DNA from 2 places in the Mycobacterium sp. 20KCMC460 genome. Region 1 is predicted to be linked to the other one. Evidence: predicted binding sites of a transcription regulator. Region 1 holds the regulator's gene; the other holds the start of a gene.
What was found. Region 1 encodes HspR, which represses chaperone genes until heat shock. Its sites were predicted from a motif close to ANNTGAGTNNNNNNNACTCANNT; they were not measured.

Region 1 (4,416 bases):
TACGAGGCCGCTCAGGCCGAGGGTGCCGCGGCAGGCGGCGGCCAGCCCGGTGGTGGTTTCGACCAGGCCGGCTCGGCCGACGATGTCGTGGACGCGGAGGTGGTCGACGACGACCGGGAGTCCAAGTGACCGCGCGCCGCGACGATGCAGAGCGAAGCGATGAGGAGGAGCGGCGCCAATGACCGACGGGAATCAGCAACAGGAACCGGTGACGGTCACCGACAAACGGCGGATCGACCCCGAGACTGGTGAAGTGCGGCACGACCTTCCCGGCGCTGGTTCAGCGTCGGGAGGGCCGTTCGCCGGCGAATCGCCGGAAGAGGCCGGCAAGGCCGCCGAACTGCTCGGCGACCTACAGCGGGTGCAAGCCGACTTCGCCAACTATCGCAAGCGGGCGCTGCGCGACCAGCAGGTCGCGGCCGACCGGGCCAAGGCTAACGTGGTCAGCCAATTGCTGGGCGTGCTCGACGATCTCGAGCGGGCACGCAAGCACGGCGACCTGGAGTCGGGGCCGATGAAATCGGTCGCGGACAAGCTGACGAACGTGCTGACCGGGCTCGGGCTGACGGCATTCGGTGTCGAGGGCGAGGATTTCGACCCCGCCCTGCACGAGGCCGTGCAGCACGAAGGCGACGGCGGCCCGGGCTCCAAGCCGGTGATCGGCACCGTCATGCGGCAGGGCTACCAGCTCGGCGAGCAGGTGCTGCGGCACGCGATGGTCGGAGTGGTCGACACGGTCGCCGGCGAGACCGGCGAAACCGGGCCGGGCGACACGAGTGATAACGCCGACGACTCCGGTGACTAGGACACACAATCAACGAGAGAGCTAAGGAGGTGACGCGATATGGCCCAGCGTGAATGGGTCGAGAAGGACTTCTACAAGGAGCTCGGCGTCTCCTCTGATGCCAGCGCCAAAGAGATCAAGACGGCGTACCGCAAGCTGGCTTCCGATCTGCATCCGGATAAGAACCCCGCCGGAGCCGACCGGTTCAAGGCAGTGTCCGAGGCGTACAGCGTCTTGTCTGATGAGGCCAAGCGCAAGGAGTACGACGAGACCCGCCGGCTGTTCGCCGGCGGTGGTTTCGGTGGCGGCCGCCGCTTCGACACGGGCGGCTTCGGCGGTTTCGGCGGTGGCGGCGACGGTGCCGAGTTCAACCTCAACGACTTGTTCGAGGCGGCTGGGCGGTCCGGCGGCGCCAACATCGGCGACCTGTTCGGCGGCTTGTTCGGGCGCGGCGGTAGTCAGCGTCCCAGCCGGCCGCGCCGCGGCAACGACTTGGAGACCGAGACGGAATTGGATTTCGTCGAGGCCGCTAAAGGCGTCGCGATGCCGCTGCGGCTGACCAGCCCGGCTCCGTGCACCAACTGTCACGGCAGCGGCGCACGCCCGGGCACCAGCCCCAAGGTATGCCCCAACTGCAACGGCGCCGGCGTGATCAACCGCAACCAGGGCGCGTTCGGTTTCTCCGAACCCTGCACCGAGTGCCGTGGCAGCGGCTCGATCATCGAGCACCCCTGCGAGGAGTGCAAAGGCACCGGCGTCACCACCCGCACCCGCACCATCAACGTGCGGATCCCGCCGGGGGTGGAGGACGGACAGCGGATCAGGCTGGCCGGCCAGGGCGAGGCCGGGTTGCGGGGGGCCCCGTCGGGAGATCTGTACGTGACCGTGCACGTGCGTCCGGACAAGGTGTTCGGCCGCGACGGCGACGACCTCACCGTGACCGTGCCCGTCAGCTTCACCGAATTGGCTTTGGGCTCAACGCTTTCGGTGCCCACGCTGGACGGCAAGGTCGGAGTCCGGGTGCCCAAAGGCACCGCCGACGGCCGCATCCTGCGGGTGCGCGGACGTGGGGTGCCCAAGCGCAGCGGCGGTGCCGGCGACCTGCTGGTCACCGTCAAGGTGGCGGTGCCCCCGAACGTGGAAGGTGCCGCCCAGGAGGCGCTGGAAGCCTACGCCGAGGCCGAGCGGGCCAGCGGGTTCGACCCGCGGGCAGGTTGGGCGGGTAACCGCTGATGGCTCCGATGTCCAACAACAACGAGGAATCGCGGACGTTCCTGATCTCGGTGGCCGCCGAGCTGGCCGGTATGCATGCGCAGACGCTGCGCACCTACGACCGGCTCGGCCTGGTCCGCCCGCAGCGCACCCCCGGCGGTGGGCGCCGGTATTCCGAGCATGACGTCAACTTGCTGCGTGAGGTGCAGCGACTGTCGCAGGACGAAGGCGTGAACCTGGCCGGCATCAAACGCATCATCGAGCTGACCAATCACGTCGAGGCGCTGCAGTCCCGGCTCAAGGAGATGTCGGAGGAGCTGGCCAGGCTGCGGGCCGGTCAGCGCCGCGAACTTGCGGTGGTGCCGAAGAACACCGCCCTGGTCGTCTGGCAACCGCGCCGATAATCCGGCCGGCGCCATCCGTGTCAGACGCGGATGGAGAAGACCGCTTCGGCCGGCTCGCCCGGACGGGCGCAGCGGTAGCCGGAGCGGCGCAGTGCGTCGGTCGGGGCGGCCATCGGCTCGAAGCACACCACGTCCTCACCCGGCGGCGCGAAGATCTGCGCCGCCGGGTAGCCGCGGTCGAAACACACTTCCAGTCGACGATCCCCGCCGCGCACCGCGAACACCGACCCCTCGGCAACCTGATCGTAGGCGTCGTCGAAACTGTTGTCGCCCAACCGTTCTGAGCGGGCGGTCTGCTCAGTGGTGCGGCCGGTCGGCAGGCCGTGCTGGTCAAGAGACAGGTGCCGCAGCGCCGGTGTCTCGATGACCCAGTCTGCGCGCTCGGTACCCGGCAGCTGAAGGTAGGGGTGATACCCGAAGCACAGCGGCACGGCGCGCTCCGCCGTCGCCGTCACGGTGGTGCACACCGTCAGGGTCCGCTGCGCGAGCCTGACGTTCACGGTCAGCAGGTGCGGGAAGGGAAAGCTGGCCAGCAGCCGCGGATCGGCACCGAAATCCACTTCGGCGGTCAGTTCATTCTCCGATTCGGCTGTCACGCGCCAGCCCGGGTACGCGGCCAGTACGCCGTGAATGGGCAGTCCGGCGGGGTCGGTCCGCACCCCGTTGGCGCCGGGCGTCAGCGTCACCGTCACGTTCTCGGCAGTAAAAGTGTTGCCGCCCAAGCGATTTGCCCACGGATACAGGATGGGGATGCCCATCGTCTTGCCCGCGCTCAGGTAGGCGTCTAGGCCGCGTCGCTGGCCGAGCAGTTCGACCCCGGCATCCTGCAGTGACGTGCCGATCATGCCGGCCTCGGGCACGAACTGCGCCGTGACCGGCGGGTCGCTCACGGTGATGACGCGCACCGGGCCAGCCTAGCCTTCAGCGCGACAACGGATCGTGCTGAATGCGTTCCGGGGGGGCGCCTTTGGCCATCAGGGCGGCCTTGGTCGCCTGCACCATCGCCGGTCCGCCGCAGATCAGGATCTGCCGGTCACCCCAGCTGCCGTACCGGGCGACGACGTCGGGCAGCCGTCCGGTTTGGCGCACGTGCAGTCCGCGGGGCGGGGACACGTCGGGGTAGTCGGCGGCCCAGGACGGGTCGCTGTTGTACTCCGATACCGGCGACACCGACAGCCAGGGGTTGTGTGCCGCGATCTGCCACAGGGTCCGCAGGTCGTAGAGCTCGCACGGGTAACGCGCGCCGAAGAACAGGTGCACCCGCGGATTCTCGGCGAAGCGACTGAGATCCATGATCAGGGCTCGCAGCGGCGCCAGGCCGGTGCTGCCGGCGACCATCAGCACGTCGTCGCCGTCGCGGTCGACGTGGAAGCCGCCGTGTGGACTCGACAACCGCCACCGGTCGCCGGGCCGCGTTTCGGTGACGACGGCGTTGCTGACCAGTCCGCCCGGCACCACCCGCACGTGGAACTCGATGCCGCGCGGGTCGGCGGGGATTGCGGGGGACAGGTAGCGCCAGCGGCGGGGGCACTGCGGGACATGCACGTTGACGTACTGCCCGGGGTGATAGTCCAGGGGGCGGTCCAGGCGCAGCCGGACCACCGCGAGATCGCGCGACACCCGGGTGTGCTCGACGACGGTGCCGTCCCACCAGGCGGGCGAGTCGTCGGAATCCGCCGCCCCGCTCATCACCCCGACGAACAGGTTCAGCGACTGCTCGGCCGCCGCGGCAACGGCATCGGTCCAGGCGCCGGCCAGGTGAGCGCGCAGTGTTGCGTACAGTGCCCGGCGCAGCGTCTGGTAGTGCGCCGGCCGCACCCCGTATTTGCGGTGGTCGCGACCCAGCTGCGCCAGGAAGGCCACCGGCTGCTCGGCGCGCTGATCGACCAGCTCGCCGTAGAGCCAATGCATCGCGTGCGCGAAAGCGGCTCGCTGGCTGTGCATTTCGGGTGGGAACAGGTCGCGCACCGAGGTGTCGATGGCGAACCAGTGGGTGTAGAAGCGGTGCACCAGTTC
Region 2 (4,416 bases), 2.3 Mb from region 1:
ATCGAGGATCTGCGGCGGATCGCCAAAAGGCGCACCCCGAAGGCGGCCTTCGACTACACCGACGGCGCCGCCGAGGACGAGCTGTCCATCGAGCGCGCCCGGCAAGCCTTCCGCGACATCGAGTTTCATCCGACGATCCTGCGCAACGTCACCAACGTGACCGCCGGCTGGAACGTGCTGGGCCAGCCGGTGGTGTTGCCGTTCGGCATCGCGCCGACCGGCTTCACCCGCCTGATGCACACCGGTGGCGAGATCGCCGGTGCGCGGGCCGCGGCCGCCGCCGGCATCCCGTTCTCCATGTCCACCCTGGCCACCGCCGCAATCGAGGACGTGGTGAGCGCTGTCCCGCAGGGCCGCAAATGGTTCCAGCTGTACATGTGGAAGGACCGGGAGCGCTCGATGGAGTTGGTGCAGCGGGCCGCCGCTGCCGGGTTCGACACCATGCTCGTCACCGTCGACGTCCCGGTCTCCGGTGCGCGGTTGCGTGACGTGCGCAACGGCATGGCCATCCCGCCGGCGCTGACGCTGCGGACCGTGCTTGACGCCATCCCCCATCCACATTGGTGGTTCGACCTGCTGACCACCGAACCCCTGGCCTTCGCGTCCCTGGACCGCTGGCCGGGCACCGTCGGCGAATACCTGGACACCATGTTCGACCCCAGCGTCACCTTCGACGACCTGGCCTGGATCAAGCAGCAGTGGCCGGGCAAGCTGGTCGTCAAGGGCATTCAGACACTCGCGGATGCACGTGCCGTGGTCGACCGGGGTGTGGACGGGATCGTGTTGTCCAATCATGGTGGCCGCCAACTTGATCGGGCACCGGTGCCGTTCCACCTGCTGCCGACGGTGGCGCGGGAACTGGGCCGCGACACCGAGATTTTGCTGGACACCGGCATCATGGCCGGCGCCGACATCGTCGCGGCGGTGGCGCTGGGAGCGCGCTGCACGCTGGTTGGGCGTGCTTACCTGTACGGGCTGATGGCGGGCGGCGAAGCGGGAGTCACCCGCGCCATCGAAATTCTGGAAAGCGGCGTGTACCGCACCATGGCCTTGCTGGGCGTCACCTGCCTCGAGGAGCTGTCGCCCCAGCACGTGACGCAGTTGCGGCGACTGGCCCCGGTCTAGCTGCGCTGGCCGCTGTTGACTCGGCCGGCCAGACCTGAATCGATCCCGCGATCGAATTCGGTCGTCAGGCCGGGCCGCTTTGCGGTGGGGATTTTCGGGCAATCGCAGCCCAGACTGCCGAACGGGTTGGGATGGGTTTCCGCCGGGTCGGCCGACGCCGGTGCCACGCCCAGAGCGAACGAGGCGATTGCAGCGGCGACGGCGACGATCATCTTGCGGATCAAGAGCGGCGTCCCTTCGCTGGTCGAGCTCCGATGGCTGGGCTCAACCAGTCTACGTTCAACTTTCGTTCACCTAGCGTTTCCTAATGATTTTCATATGTGCGTCGTGGCGACCGGGGTCGTCGGGAACAAACCGACCGAACCCTGGGTTGAGTCGAGCAGACTTAACTTTGGGAGGAATTGATGGCTGAAGCCAAATCAGTGCCGGTGTTATTCGTGTCGGACCCGATCGTGCTGCCCGGGATGGTGGTGCCGATCACCCTCGACGACACCGCACGCACCGCCGTCGACGCCGCGCAAGGCAGCGAATCGCGCGAGCTGCTGATCGCCCCGCGGCTGGACGACCGCTACCCCAGCCACGGCGTGCTGGCAAAGATCCTGCAGGTAGGACGGATACCGGGCGGCGGTGGTACGGCCGCCGTGGTGCGCGGTGAGCGCCGGGCTCACATCGGCGCCGGCGTCACCGGATCCGGTGCCGCGTTATGGGTCGAGGTGACCGAAGTGCCGGACACCGAGGTGACCGACGAAATCAAGGCATTGGCTGCCGAGTACAAGAAACTGCTGCTGGCGATGCTGCAGCGGCGCGACGCCTGGCAGATCATCGACTACGTCAACAGCCTGACCGATCCGTCGGCGCTGGCCGACACGTCGGGCTACGCGTCCTATCTGTCCCAGGCGCAGAAGCGGCAGCTGCTGGAAACGGTGGATGTCGCGCAGCGGCTGCGCGTCCTGATCGACTGGACCGGCGCGCACCTGGCCGAGGTCGAGGTCAACGACAAGATCGCCGAGGACGTCCGCGACGGCATGGAGAAGACGCAGAAGGAGTTTCTGCTGCGTCAGCAACTGGCCGCCATCCGCAAGGAGCTGGGTGAGGGTGAGCCCGACGGTTCCGACGACTACCGCGCCCGCGTCGAGGCCGCCGAGCTGCCGGAGAAGGTGCGCGAAGCCGCGCTGCGCGAAGTCGGCAAGCTGGAACGCGCCAGCGACCAGAGCCCGGAGAGTGGCTGGATCCGCACCTGGCTGGACACCGTCCTGGACCTGCCGTGGAACGTGCGGACCGAGGACTCCACCGACCTGGCCGCGGCACGCGAAGTGTTGGACGCCGACCACCACGGCTTGGACGACGTCAAGGACCGCATCGTGGAATACCTGGCCGTGCGTACCCGCCGCGCCCAGCGCGGTCTGCAGGTGGTCGGCGGCCGCGGCTCTGGGGCGGTGATGGTGCTGGCCGGCCCGCCCGGCGTCGGCAAGACGTCGCTGGGCGAGAGCGTGGCCCGCGCGCTGGGTCGCAAGTTCGTGCGCGTCGCCCTGGGCGGCGTGCGCGACGAGGCCGAGATCCGCGGGCACCGTCGCACCTACGTAGGCGCCCTGCCGGGCCGCATCGTGCGTGCCATCGGTGACGCGGGAACGATGAATCCCGTTGTGCTACTTGACGAAATCGACAAGGTCGGTTCGGACTACCGCGGCGACCCCAGCGCGGCGCTGCTCGAGGTGCTCGACCCGGCGCAGAACCACACCTTCCGCGACCACTATCTGGATCTGGATCTGGACCTGTCCGATGTGGTGTTCCTGGCCACCGCGAACGTGGTCGAGAACATCCCGTCGGCGTTGCTGGACCGGATGGAGCTGGTGCAGATCGACGGTTACACCGAGGACGACAAGGTCGCCATCGCGCGGGATTACCTGCTGCCCCGGCAGCGGGAGCGCGCGGCGCTGACCGAGGACGAGGTGACCGTCACCGACGCCGCGCTGCGCAAGATCGCGGCCGACTACACCCGCGAGCCCGGCGTGCGGCAGTTCGAACGGCTGCTGGCCAAGGCGTTGCGCAAGGTGACGACGAAGCTGGCTGCGGACCCGGCGCCGATCACCGTCGACGAGCCCGACCTGGTCGGCTACCTGGGCCGCCCGCGCTTCACACCGGAATCGGCCGAACGCACCGCGGTGCCGGGTGTGGCCACCGGTTTGGCCGTCACCGGCCTGGGCGGCGACGTGCTCTACATCGAGGCCGGCGCCACCGACGGTGAGCCCGGGTTGCAGCTGACCGGCCAACTGGGCGAGGTGATGAAGGAATCGGCGCAGATCGCGTTGTCCTACGTCCGCTCGCACGCCGACGAACTCGGGGTCGATGCCAAGGCGCTGGACCGGCGCATCCACGTCCACGTGCCCGCCGGCGCGGTGCCCAAAGACGGCCCGTCCGCGGGAGTGACGATGGTGACCGCGCTGGTGTCGATGGCCACCGGACGGCAGGTCCGCTCCGACGTCGGCATGACCGGCGAGGTCACCCTGAACGGGCGTGTGCTGCCGATCGGTGGGGTCAAGCAGAAGCTGCTGGCCGCCCAACGTGCTGGTCTGTCAACGGTTTTCATTCCGGCCCGCAACGAGCCGGATCTCGACGACGTGCCCGCCGAGGTGCTCGAGTCGCTGACCGTGCTGCCGATGACCGACGTGGCCGAGATCGTCGCGCAAGCCCTTCAAGCTCAGCAGACCGCATCGGCAGCTGCCTGAGTCAAGCGGCGCGGCGTGGTCCGATCCTGGCAGAATCACCGACATGGCTCAGGATCTGAAGCGTCAGTTCGTGCATCGAGTCCAGCGTTTCGTGGTGAACCCGCTGGGCCGCAAACTACCGGTCACCATGCTGGAAACCACCGGGCGCAAATCGGGTCAGCCGCGGCGCACCGCGGTGGGCGGAGCGGTGGTGGACAACCAGTTCTGGATGGTCTCCGAACACGGGGAGCATTCGGACTACGTCTACAACATCAAGGCCAATCCCGCCGTCCGGGTGCGCATCGGCGGCCAGTGGCGAACCGGCACCGCGCACCTGCTGCCCGACGACGATCCGTGGCAACGGCTGCGAAAACTGCCCCGGCTCAACGGAGTCGGGGTGCGCACCATGGGCACTGACCTGCTGACCATCCGGGTGGATCTGGACTGACCGACCGTCATGGCCTACGACACCGACCTCGCCAACCGGATCCGCGAACTGCTGGCGCAACGACCCGGAGTGGACGAGAAGCAGATGTTCGGCGGTCTTGCGTTTCTGATCGGCGGACACCTGGCCGTCTGTGCCAGC

Region 2: a site for HspR is predicted at 1,494-1,516, ahead of lon (endopeptidase La). Genes of this name have one in related genera too.

The regions. Positions count from the first base shown of each region.
Region 1 covers NZ_AP025524.1:1,014,985-1,019,400, forward strand. Annotated here, with positions in the region: gene dnaK (molecular chaperone DnaK) at 1-129, shown strand, start outside; gene grpE (nucleotide exchange factor GrpE) at 179-805, shown strand; gene dnaJ (molecular chaperone DnaJ) at 845-2,017, shown strand; gene MKCMC460_RS04630 (heat shock protein transcriptional repressor HspR) at 2,026-2,400, shown strand; gene MKCMC460_RS04635 (aldose 1-epimerase) at 2,421-3,245, opposite strand; gene MKCMC460_RS04640 (FAD-binding oxidoreductase) at 3,322-4,416, opposite strand, start outside.
Region 2 covers NZ_AP025524.1:3,328,491-3,332,906, reverse strand. Annotated here, with positions in the region: gene MKCMC460_RS15365 (alpha-hydroxy acid oxidase) at 1-1,125, shown strand, start outside; gene MKCMC460_RS15360 (hypothetical protein) at 1,122-1,349, opposite strand; gene lon (endopeptidase La) at 1,530-3,851, shown strand; gene MKCMC460_RS15350 (nitroreductase family deazaflavin-dependent oxidoreductase) at 3,895-4,278, shown strand; gene MKCMC460_RS15345 (TfoX/Sxy family protein) at 4,288-4,416, shown strand, end outside.